2 regions of the Mesorhizobium sp. M0408 genome follow, and region 2 is predicted to be linked to the other one. Evidence: riboswitches for the same ligand, from Rfam matches in the RefSeq annotation. Region 2 holds a riboswitch; the other holds the start of a gene.

Region 1 (4,208 bases), on a different contig from region 2:
GGCCGGAGCGGTCTCGACGCCAATCACATCCCCTTCGAACTCGACACGTCACAGGGAGAAAACGGTACCCTTTACTCCTGCGCGATTAATACACGTGCCGAAGGAAAATGCACATTCTCGCTCGAGTGAATTATTTCAAAGGATGTGATCGCGTTTTGGCACATTCACGGCCGACGTGCGGCAGCCGGGGACTCACCACATGGTGAGCAACCAGGAAACCCTCCGGCCTACACTTTCTCCCGGAGCGCACGTGCTGCATCGACCATGTTCATGAGGGCAGGGCGGACCTCCTCCCATTTGCGTGTTTTGAGGCCACAGTCGGGGTTTACCCACAGTTGGGAATCCGACAGTCGCTCGCGGGCAAGCATGACGAGATCCGAAATCTCCCCGACTTCCGGGACACGTGGTGAGTGAATGTCGTAGACTCCGGGCCCGATTTCGTTCGGATATTTGGAACTCGTGAAGGCGTCCAGCAGTTCCATTTTCGAGCGCGACGTCTCAATCGAAATTACATCCGCATCCATTTCGGCGATCGCGTCGATGATCTCGTTGAACTCCGAATAGCACATGTGGGTATGGATTTGAGTCGTGTCCTTTACACCCGTTGAGGCGATCCGGAAGCATTCGACAGCCCAGTCGAGATAGTCTTTCCAGTCAGATTGGCGCAGTGGCAATCCTTCGCGAAACGCGGCCTCATCGATCTGGATCATCCTTGCGCCGGACCATTCGAGATCCGTCACTTCGTCGCGGATGGCAAGCGCGATCTGGCGGCATGCCTCGGAGCGGGGTACGTCGTCGCGAACAAAAGACCAGTTGAGAATGGTCACTGGGCCTGTGAGCATTCCCTTCACAGGGTATTCCGTAAGCGACTGGGCGAATTGCCACCAGCGCAGCGTCATCGGATTGGGCCTCGATACGTCGCCGAAGATGATGGGGGGGCGCACGTAACGCGACCCATAGCTCTGCACCCAGGCATGCTGGGTGAAGGCGAAGCCGGACAGCTGCTCGCCGAAATGCTGTACCATGTCGTTTCGTTCGAACTCACCGTGCACCAGCACGTCCAGCCCGATCTCTTCCTGCCAGCGAATTGCAGCCTCGATCTCCTTCTTCAGGAAGGTCTCGTAGTCGACATAGCTCAGCTGGCCCTTCGCATGAGCGGCCCGCGCCCTGCGTACCTGCGGCGTCTGCGGGAAGGATCCGATGGTCGTCGTCGGGAACGGCGGCAGCCCGAGCGTGCCGGCCTGGACTCTGGAGCGCTCGGCAAAAGCGCTCTCTCGTCGCTTCATGCTGTCGTCAATGCTGGCGATCCGCCCCTCAACAAGCGGGTCATGGATCTTCGTGGATGTCACGCGGGTGGCGGCAGCCTCGGCAGACGCTTTCAACGCGCCTGCCACCGCATCCCTGCCTTGGGACAGGGCCCGGGCCAGCAACACCAACTCGTCGGTCTTCTGGGCCGCGAAGGCGAGCCACGACCTGATGTCCGCGTCGAGTTCCGTCTCCATGCGCAGGTCAATCGGCACATGCAGCATCGAGCAAGAAGGCGCGATCTCGACGCGGTCCAAGGGCCAGCCGGCGACGATCGGTTTGATGCGGTCGAGAATGGCGGGCAGGTTCGCACGCCAGACGTTGCGGCCATCGATCAAGCCAAGCGAGAGCACCAGATCCTTCGGTGCGAGCCGACCCACCGTTTCCAGCTGCTGGGGAGCGCGCACGAGATCAATATGCAGCCCGGCCAGGGGCAGAGAAACCGCGGTTTCGAGATTGTCTCCCAGCGGCCCGAAATAGGTAGCCAGCATGATCTTCAGCTCGGGCGCGGCTTTCGACAGCTGGCCACAGGCGAATTCGAACGCAGCTCGTTCGTTCGGGTTCAGATCGAGGACAAGCGCTGGCTCATCGATCTGCACCCAGTCGGCTCCCGACAGCTTCAGCCTCTGCAGGAGTTGCTCGTAGACGGGCAGCAGCCGCGGCAGGAGCGCGATGGGATCGAATCCCTCGGCAGGCGATTTCGCCAGCTTGAGGAAGGTGACCGGTCCAAGGATGACTGGGCGTGTGTGAATGCCGAGGGCTTTAGCCTCGAGGAAGTAATCAACCGGCTTCGTCGACGAAAGAGCGAACGTTTGATCATCGTTTAGTTCCGGCACAATGTAGTGATAGTTGGTGTCAAACCACTTGGTCATTTCCATCGCGGTTACACCAGGCCGATGAGCCGCATGCTGGTGACCACCGTGCCCACAATCCTCCGTCTGACCTTGGTTGCCGCGCGCCATAGCGAAGTAGATGTCGAGTGGGACCTCGCCGCCATTCCAGGCGTAACGAGACGGAAGGGCGCCGACCATGGCTGCGGTGTCGAGCACATGGTCGTAAAGCGAGAAGTCGTTCGACGGGATTTTCGACACGCCGCGATCGTGCTGCTCTTCCCAGCTAGCGGCACGGAGCGCCTTCGCCGTCGTGAGAAGGTCGGCGGCGGAAGATTTTCCGGACCAGTAGCTTTCAAGCGCGAACTTCAGTTCTCGCCGACGACCGAAGCGCGGCACGCCGAGCGTTGCTACAGGAATTTGCTGAGAGACAGTCATGCCATACCCCGATGGTTGGGGCGTCGGTGACAAGGAAGGCGCTAGCAGGCCGGCAGGAACGCCAGGCTGCAGCGGCCACCGAGACACCCCGCCCGTGGACGTAATTTGCCGTGGCAGGTCTCCTGGCTCGCGGGGTCATAGCCTCTACCCGTCTTCCCAAGGCTATTCGCCTCAGTGACATGAGTGGGGTTGGCTTGCCGCTAACAGTTGCGGGGGCAGCGCCGGCATCGCACCGGCTTCCCTCTTAGCTCCGCTGCGGCAGCGCCGTACGGAGAACCACGACACGGGAGACAATCACAGCAGTTCGCTTCTTTGTCAACGCCGCATAAAGAAATGTTTATGTCGTTATGTTAAATTTCCGTTGGCATGTCCCCAAAGGTCGCCTCGAAAGCGAAAACTGTGGAAGCCTTGAGCGGCCGGTAAATCAAAGCAATGACGCACAGCGGTCCAGGAGGATAGGAGTTCGTCGGCTGCCGGCGGCAAACATACCGGCAAGTGCCGTGGTGCTGCTTCCCTCATCATGCGAACGCCACCTCGGCGTCGAACTTCGGCTCCGAAGGTTCCGACCGCTTCTTTGGTGATCTGCTCGCGACCACATTCGACTCAATGGCGAGGCTGTTGCCCATGTGGAAGGTGTTGGCCGTGATGCCCTCGGTGACACACAACACAACGATTTCGAGGGGAGCACCCGAGGCCCGGCGCAGCGGCGTGTTGCGGAGGATCGAGGCCGACGTCTCGAATGCTTGTTCGCAGCCCACCGGCTCAAGGTAACCCGGCTCAAACCACCGGGCCAGCTCAAGTCCTGTCCAAATGAGGCCTGAGCGGCAAATCGTCGTGCACGCGCACGGTTTGGCGTTCGATCTTGTGATGCGTCTTGGGCGGGCAATCGCCACGGTGCAGCGCTTCCAGGCGCGCAACGATTTCGGCGTCATCCTGGGTCTGCCTGTTGTTGTGGCGAACATACTCGACCCAGGTTGGCACATGATAGCACTCGGTCCATAGTTCGGGCTTTTCCAGGTCACGCAGCAACGCCCATTGTCTGGCGCCATCTCGCAGCCGGGCTTTTCGCCACGATGTCATCACACTGAGAAATTCTGGGACATCTCTCTGATCGATACGATAATCGACCATCACCATGATCGGACCGCTTCGTGGCCGAAGGTCAAGTTGCAGCGTCGGTTCGCTGAACTTGTTGGTCGGATCCAGATTGAGCGTTTCGAAATCCGGCTGACGCAGAACGATCCCAATCAGTCCACCAATCAGAAGAACCACGCTGGCGACGAGGAAGGCTCCCGAAACACCTTGGACATCCGCCAGTTCGCCCCAAAGCCAGCTTCCCGCCGCCATGCCGCCGTATGTGGCCGTCTGATAGAGAGACAGGGCGCGTCCAACCACCCACCGCGGCGCCGAAAGCTGCACTGTGACGTTAAACAGCGAGAATGATTGAATCCAGGCCGCACCGGCCGGCATGAGGAGGAGACAGCTCAGCCAAACGTGCTCACTCCATGCCAGAAAGAAGCAGCTGATCGCCAGTATAAAGAACGCACCGCGAATGACCCATTCGTTGGAGAGAACTTCTCGGACCCGCCCAATGAGGAGCGCGCCGCAAATCGCTCCCAGGCCGAAGAAGCCGAG
Region 2 (4,208 bases):
GATACCGCGATTTCGCGCGATAACGGCGAGCTGGTCGCAGCCATAGCGCCACCAGTCATAGCCGCCGAGGATGCGGACCAGAATGACCTTGGCGTGGCGGGCGACGCTGTCGATCCACAGGTCGACGGACATCGGATGGCGCAGGTCGCGCAAGGCGGCGAGCCGCATCGACGGCAGGCGGTGCGCATCTGCCTTCCACGCCGCCGCCAGCCCGGCCAGGTCGCTGTCGGTGAAGGACAGCGCCACGACATCCGCAGGCGTTTGCCTGAGATCGACGGGCTCGGCGAGATCGTCGAGCGAGGCGGATGTGGTGGTGAGGATGTGCATCGCGGCTCGTACCTGGGGTCAGCCGGCGAGGATACGCTCGATGGCGGGGCGGTTCAGCCCTTTCAGGCCGATGACGACCAGGCGCGAGCGGCGGTCGTCTTCAGCGGTCCAGGCGCGGTCGTAATAGTGGTTGACGCGCGGACCGACGGCCTGCAGCAGGAGCCGCATCGGCTTGCCGCCGACTTCGACGAAACCCTTGACGCGCAACACGTTTTCTTCCTCCGCCGCCGTGGCGACCCGTTGTGCGAGCTCGTCCGGGTTGGACACAGACGCGATGTCGATGACGAACGAGTCAAAATCGTCATGTTCGTGGTCGAGCTCGTCGTCGTGGTGGGTCTTGCGGTTCTCGATGTCGTCCTCGACGGCGAGGCCGAGGCCGAGCAGCACCGACGGGTCGACCTTGCCTTGCGAAGTCGGTACGATCTTCACCGCCCGCGCAACGTGCTTGCCGATGACGGCATTGGCACGGGCCGAGCCGGCTGCGTCCATCAGGTCGCTCTTCGACAGGATGATCAGGTCGGCGCAGGCGAGCTGGTCTTCGAACACTTCCTCGACCGGATCGTCATGGTCGAGCGTCTCGTCCTGCGCGCGCTGGGCCTGCAGGGCGTCCATGTCGTTGGCTACGCGGCCATCAGCCAGCGCCGGTCCGTCGACCACGGCAATGACGCCGTCCACCGTCACGCGGCTTTTCACCGACGGCCACTGGAAGGCCTGGACCAGCGGCTTGGGTAAAGCGAGGCCGGATGTCTCGATCAGGATGTGGTCGACCCTCGGCGTCAGCGACAGGATCTGGTCCAGCGCCGGGACGAAATCATCGGCGACGGTGCAGCAGATGCAACCATTGGCCAGCTCGACGATGTTTTCCTCGGGGCAGGTGTCGATGGCGCAGCCCTTCAGGATCTCGCCGTCAATGCCGATGTCGCCGAACTCGTTGACGATGATGGCTAGGCGCTTGCCTTTGGCGTTTTCGAGCAAATGGCGGATCAGCGTCGTCTTGCCGGCGCCGAGAAAGCCGGTGACCACGGTGCAGGGAACGCGCGAAAGGGAGGCAGCGGTCATGTCAGGTCCTTCAAAAGGTCAAGGGGAGGGATGCGGGCAACCAGGCCGCGCTTCAGGCAATCGGGACGGCCGCGCCATGGAATGAGCCCATCCGTCGAGGTGGCGAACAGCTTTGCCCCGGTGACGAGATCGGCGCCGCTGGTCGTGGTCAGATCACCGAAGACGTAACTCCAGCAGCCGTCGCGCAGCATGGCCGCGCTGAGCCGGCGCTTGCAATTGCCGAGGCATTCGACGGTGCGGATTTTGATGTTTTCGCTGGAAGCGGCGCGGCGCGTGTCCTCTGCGAGCAGTTCGCCGGCGCGCGGATGAGCGTCCGAACCGGTCTCGTCACGGCAGGACGAGCAGACGATGACGGTAACGCCGGCCGGGGAATCACCATGGCCGGACAATAAATCCGCTGTCTCAGCCGGAAAACTGCTGTCGTGTTCCAAATCAGGCTCCTTGCCCGGAAAACCCGCCAGGCGATCGGATTCTTATGTCCTAGACGGCAGGTCTCCTGGCTCGCGGGTCATCGCCTGGGTGCCGCCTTCCCGGGAATATCCCAGTGGTTTTCGGCCGAGGCTCGTCGCTTACAGTTGCGGGGACAGCCGCGGATTTGAAATCGAGATTTCGCACCGCATTCCCTCTTGGCCCCTGCCGTTGCGGGCAGGGGACCGTCTGGAACGGATTTAGGCTTGTGGAGGCAGTCGTGTCAACGCACGTCTATGACGCGGCGATATCCGCGAGCGGCCGGCCGAGGTCGCCGGCAGCGGTCACCTCGATGCGTTCCAGGCCGAGCCAGCCCTGCATCTGCTTCAATTCTTCGAAAAGCTCGGCTGCGGTTTGCAGCGAGGCGCCGGGCTCCGCATAGGCGGCATGGACGCGCAAGACGCCGGCCGGGCGGTCGGCCCTGAGGTCGACGCGCCCGACGATGCTGTCGCCGAACAGGAACGGCAGCACGTAATAGCCATACTGGCGCTTTTCGGCCGGCGTGTAGATCTCGATGCGGTAGTGGAAGTCGAACAACCGCTCGGTGCGCGATCGTTCGAAGACGACAGGATCGAACGGCGCGAGCAAGGCGCGCGCCTCGATCTTGCGCGGCAAACGGGCGTCCTTGTGGAGATAGGCTGTTTTGTTCCAGCCTTCGACGCTCACCGGCAACAGGTCGCCGGCCTCGACCAACTCCTCGATGCGGCCCTTGATGTCGGCGGGCGAGAGGCGGAAATAGTCGCGCAGGTCTCCTGCCGTGGCGATGCCGTGGGCGCGGGCCGAGATGCGCAGCAATTCGCGGTGAGCATCCTCGGGACGGGGAACCGGTAGCGCGAGTACCGCCGGCGGCAATACGCGCTCCGGCAGATCGTAGAACCGTTCGAAGCCGCGGCGATGCGCCGTGGTGATGCGGCCGGCCCAGAACAGCCATTCGAAGGCGTGCTTGGCATGGCTCCAGCCCCACCAGCCGCCCGAACCCTTCTGGCCTTCGAAAGCCGACGCCGCGATCGGGCCTCGTTCGGCGACCTCGCGATAGATGTCTTCGATATAGGCGGCGTGCTCGCGGCCCCATTTGGCCAGTCCGCTGTACATTTCGTCGCCGCACTCGGCCCGCTGCATGCGCCAGCGCATCAGCGGATAGGTCTCGACCGGCAAGAAGGAGGCTTCGTGCGCCCAATATTCGAAGACCATGCGCTTGCGCGTTACGGCGGCGTCGTCGAGCAGCGCCAGCTTGTAGGGGCCAAGCCGCGAATAGAGCGGCATATAGTGGGCGCGCACCACGGCGCTGACGGAATCGATCTGCAGCAGGCCGGTACGGGCAAGCACGCGGGCCAGATGCCGGCGGTCAGGCGTGCCGGTGGGGCGCGGGTCATTGAATCCCTGTGCCGCGAGCGCAATGCGGCGGGCCATGGCAAGCGAGATTTTTTCCTTCATGAAGGCGGCATCCGGACGATTTTAGACAGAGAAAATGACCTGCGATTCCGTGCCATGCTAACAGGGTTTTGGCGGCATTGATGTCAGGAGAGAAAAGTGGAGTAAAAAGTGAAGGAAATCAAACAGGAGCGGATCGGACCAGTTTTCCCGGATATGCCGTCCAGCACCGCGATTTGAACAAGGTTTGACTTGCTTCGCCGAAAGCGCTGCGCTAACCCTCGCCGCGTTGCAGCATAGAGCCTCCTTAAAACGGTTCAGTGGTTAAACTGTCACGCTTCCGCAAGTGGGTCCGGTGCTGTAATCAGAGTGGATTGGCCGCCAACGGAAACTGCAGCATGAACGCACTTTTAGGTTCGTACCTGCCCATCGTCCTGTTCATCGGCGTGGCGCTGATCGTCGGGCTGGCGCTGCTCGCCGCACCCTTCCTGGTGGCCTATCGCAACCCCGATCCGGAAAAGCTTTCGGCCTATGAGTGCGGCTTCAACTCGTTCGATGACGCCCGCATGAAATTCGACATCCGCTTCTACCTGGTGTCGATCCTGTTCATCATCTTCGATCTGGAGGTGGCCTTCCTGTTTCCGTGGGCGGTGTCGTTCAGCCAGATCGGCATGCTCGGTTTCTGGTCGATGATGGTGTTTTTGGCGGTGCTGACCATCGGCTTTGCCTATGAATGGAAAAAAGGAGCGCTGGAATGGGATTGAACGACAGTTCCGGCACGCTCGTCGCGCCGAAGCCCAAGGGCCTCATCGATCCCAACACCGGCAGGCCGGTCGGGTCCGACGATCCATTCTTCCTGGAGATCAACAACGAGCTCGCCGACAAGGGCTTTCTCGTCACCTCGACCGAGGCGCTGATCACCTGGGCGCGCAGCGGCTCGTTGATGTTCATGACCTTCGGTCTCGCTTGCTGCGCCGTCGAGA

What was found. Region 2 has a riboswitch for cobalamin ahead of NKI67_RS06665 (DUF1636 family protein). Riboswitches for the same ligand answer to the same signal wherever they lie in the genome.
Region 1: it holds a riboswitch for cobalamin, as region 2 does, so the genes downstream of both, metE (5-methyltetrahydropteroyltriglutamate--homocysteine S-methyltransferase) here and NKI67_RS06665 (DUF1636 family protein) in region 2, are expected to answer to the same signal.

The regions. Positions count from the first base shown of each region.
Region 1 is NZ_JAMYRO010000037.1:25,528-29,735, forward strand. It holds gene NKI67_RS29515 (FMN-binding negative transcriptional regulator) at 1-129, shown strand, start outside; gene metE (5-methyltetrahydropteroyltriglutamate--homocysteine S-methyltransferase) at 228-2,573, opposite strand; cobalamin riboswitch at 2,669-2,869, opposite strand; gene NKI67_RS29525 (hypothetical protein) at 3,092-3,331, opposite strand; gene NKI67_RS29530 (MFS transporter) at 3,369-4,208, opposite strand, start outside.
Region 2 is NZ_JAMYRO010000004.1:225,326-229,533, reverse strand. It holds gene NKI67_RS06675 (cobaltochelatase subunit CobN) at 1-327, opposite strand, end outside; gene cobW (cobalamin biosynthesis protein CobW) at 346-1,386, opposite strand; gene NKI67_RS06665 (DUF1636 family protein) at 1,383-1,817, opposite strand; cobalamin riboswitch at 1,856-2,059, opposite strand; gene NKI67_RS06660 (winged helix-turn-helix domain-containing protein) at 2,089-3,288, opposite strand; gene NKI67_RS06655 (NADH-quinone oxidoreductase subunit A) at 3,624-3,989, shown strand; gene NKI67_RS06650 (NuoB/complex I 20 kDa subunit family protein) at 3,980-4,208, shown strand, end outside.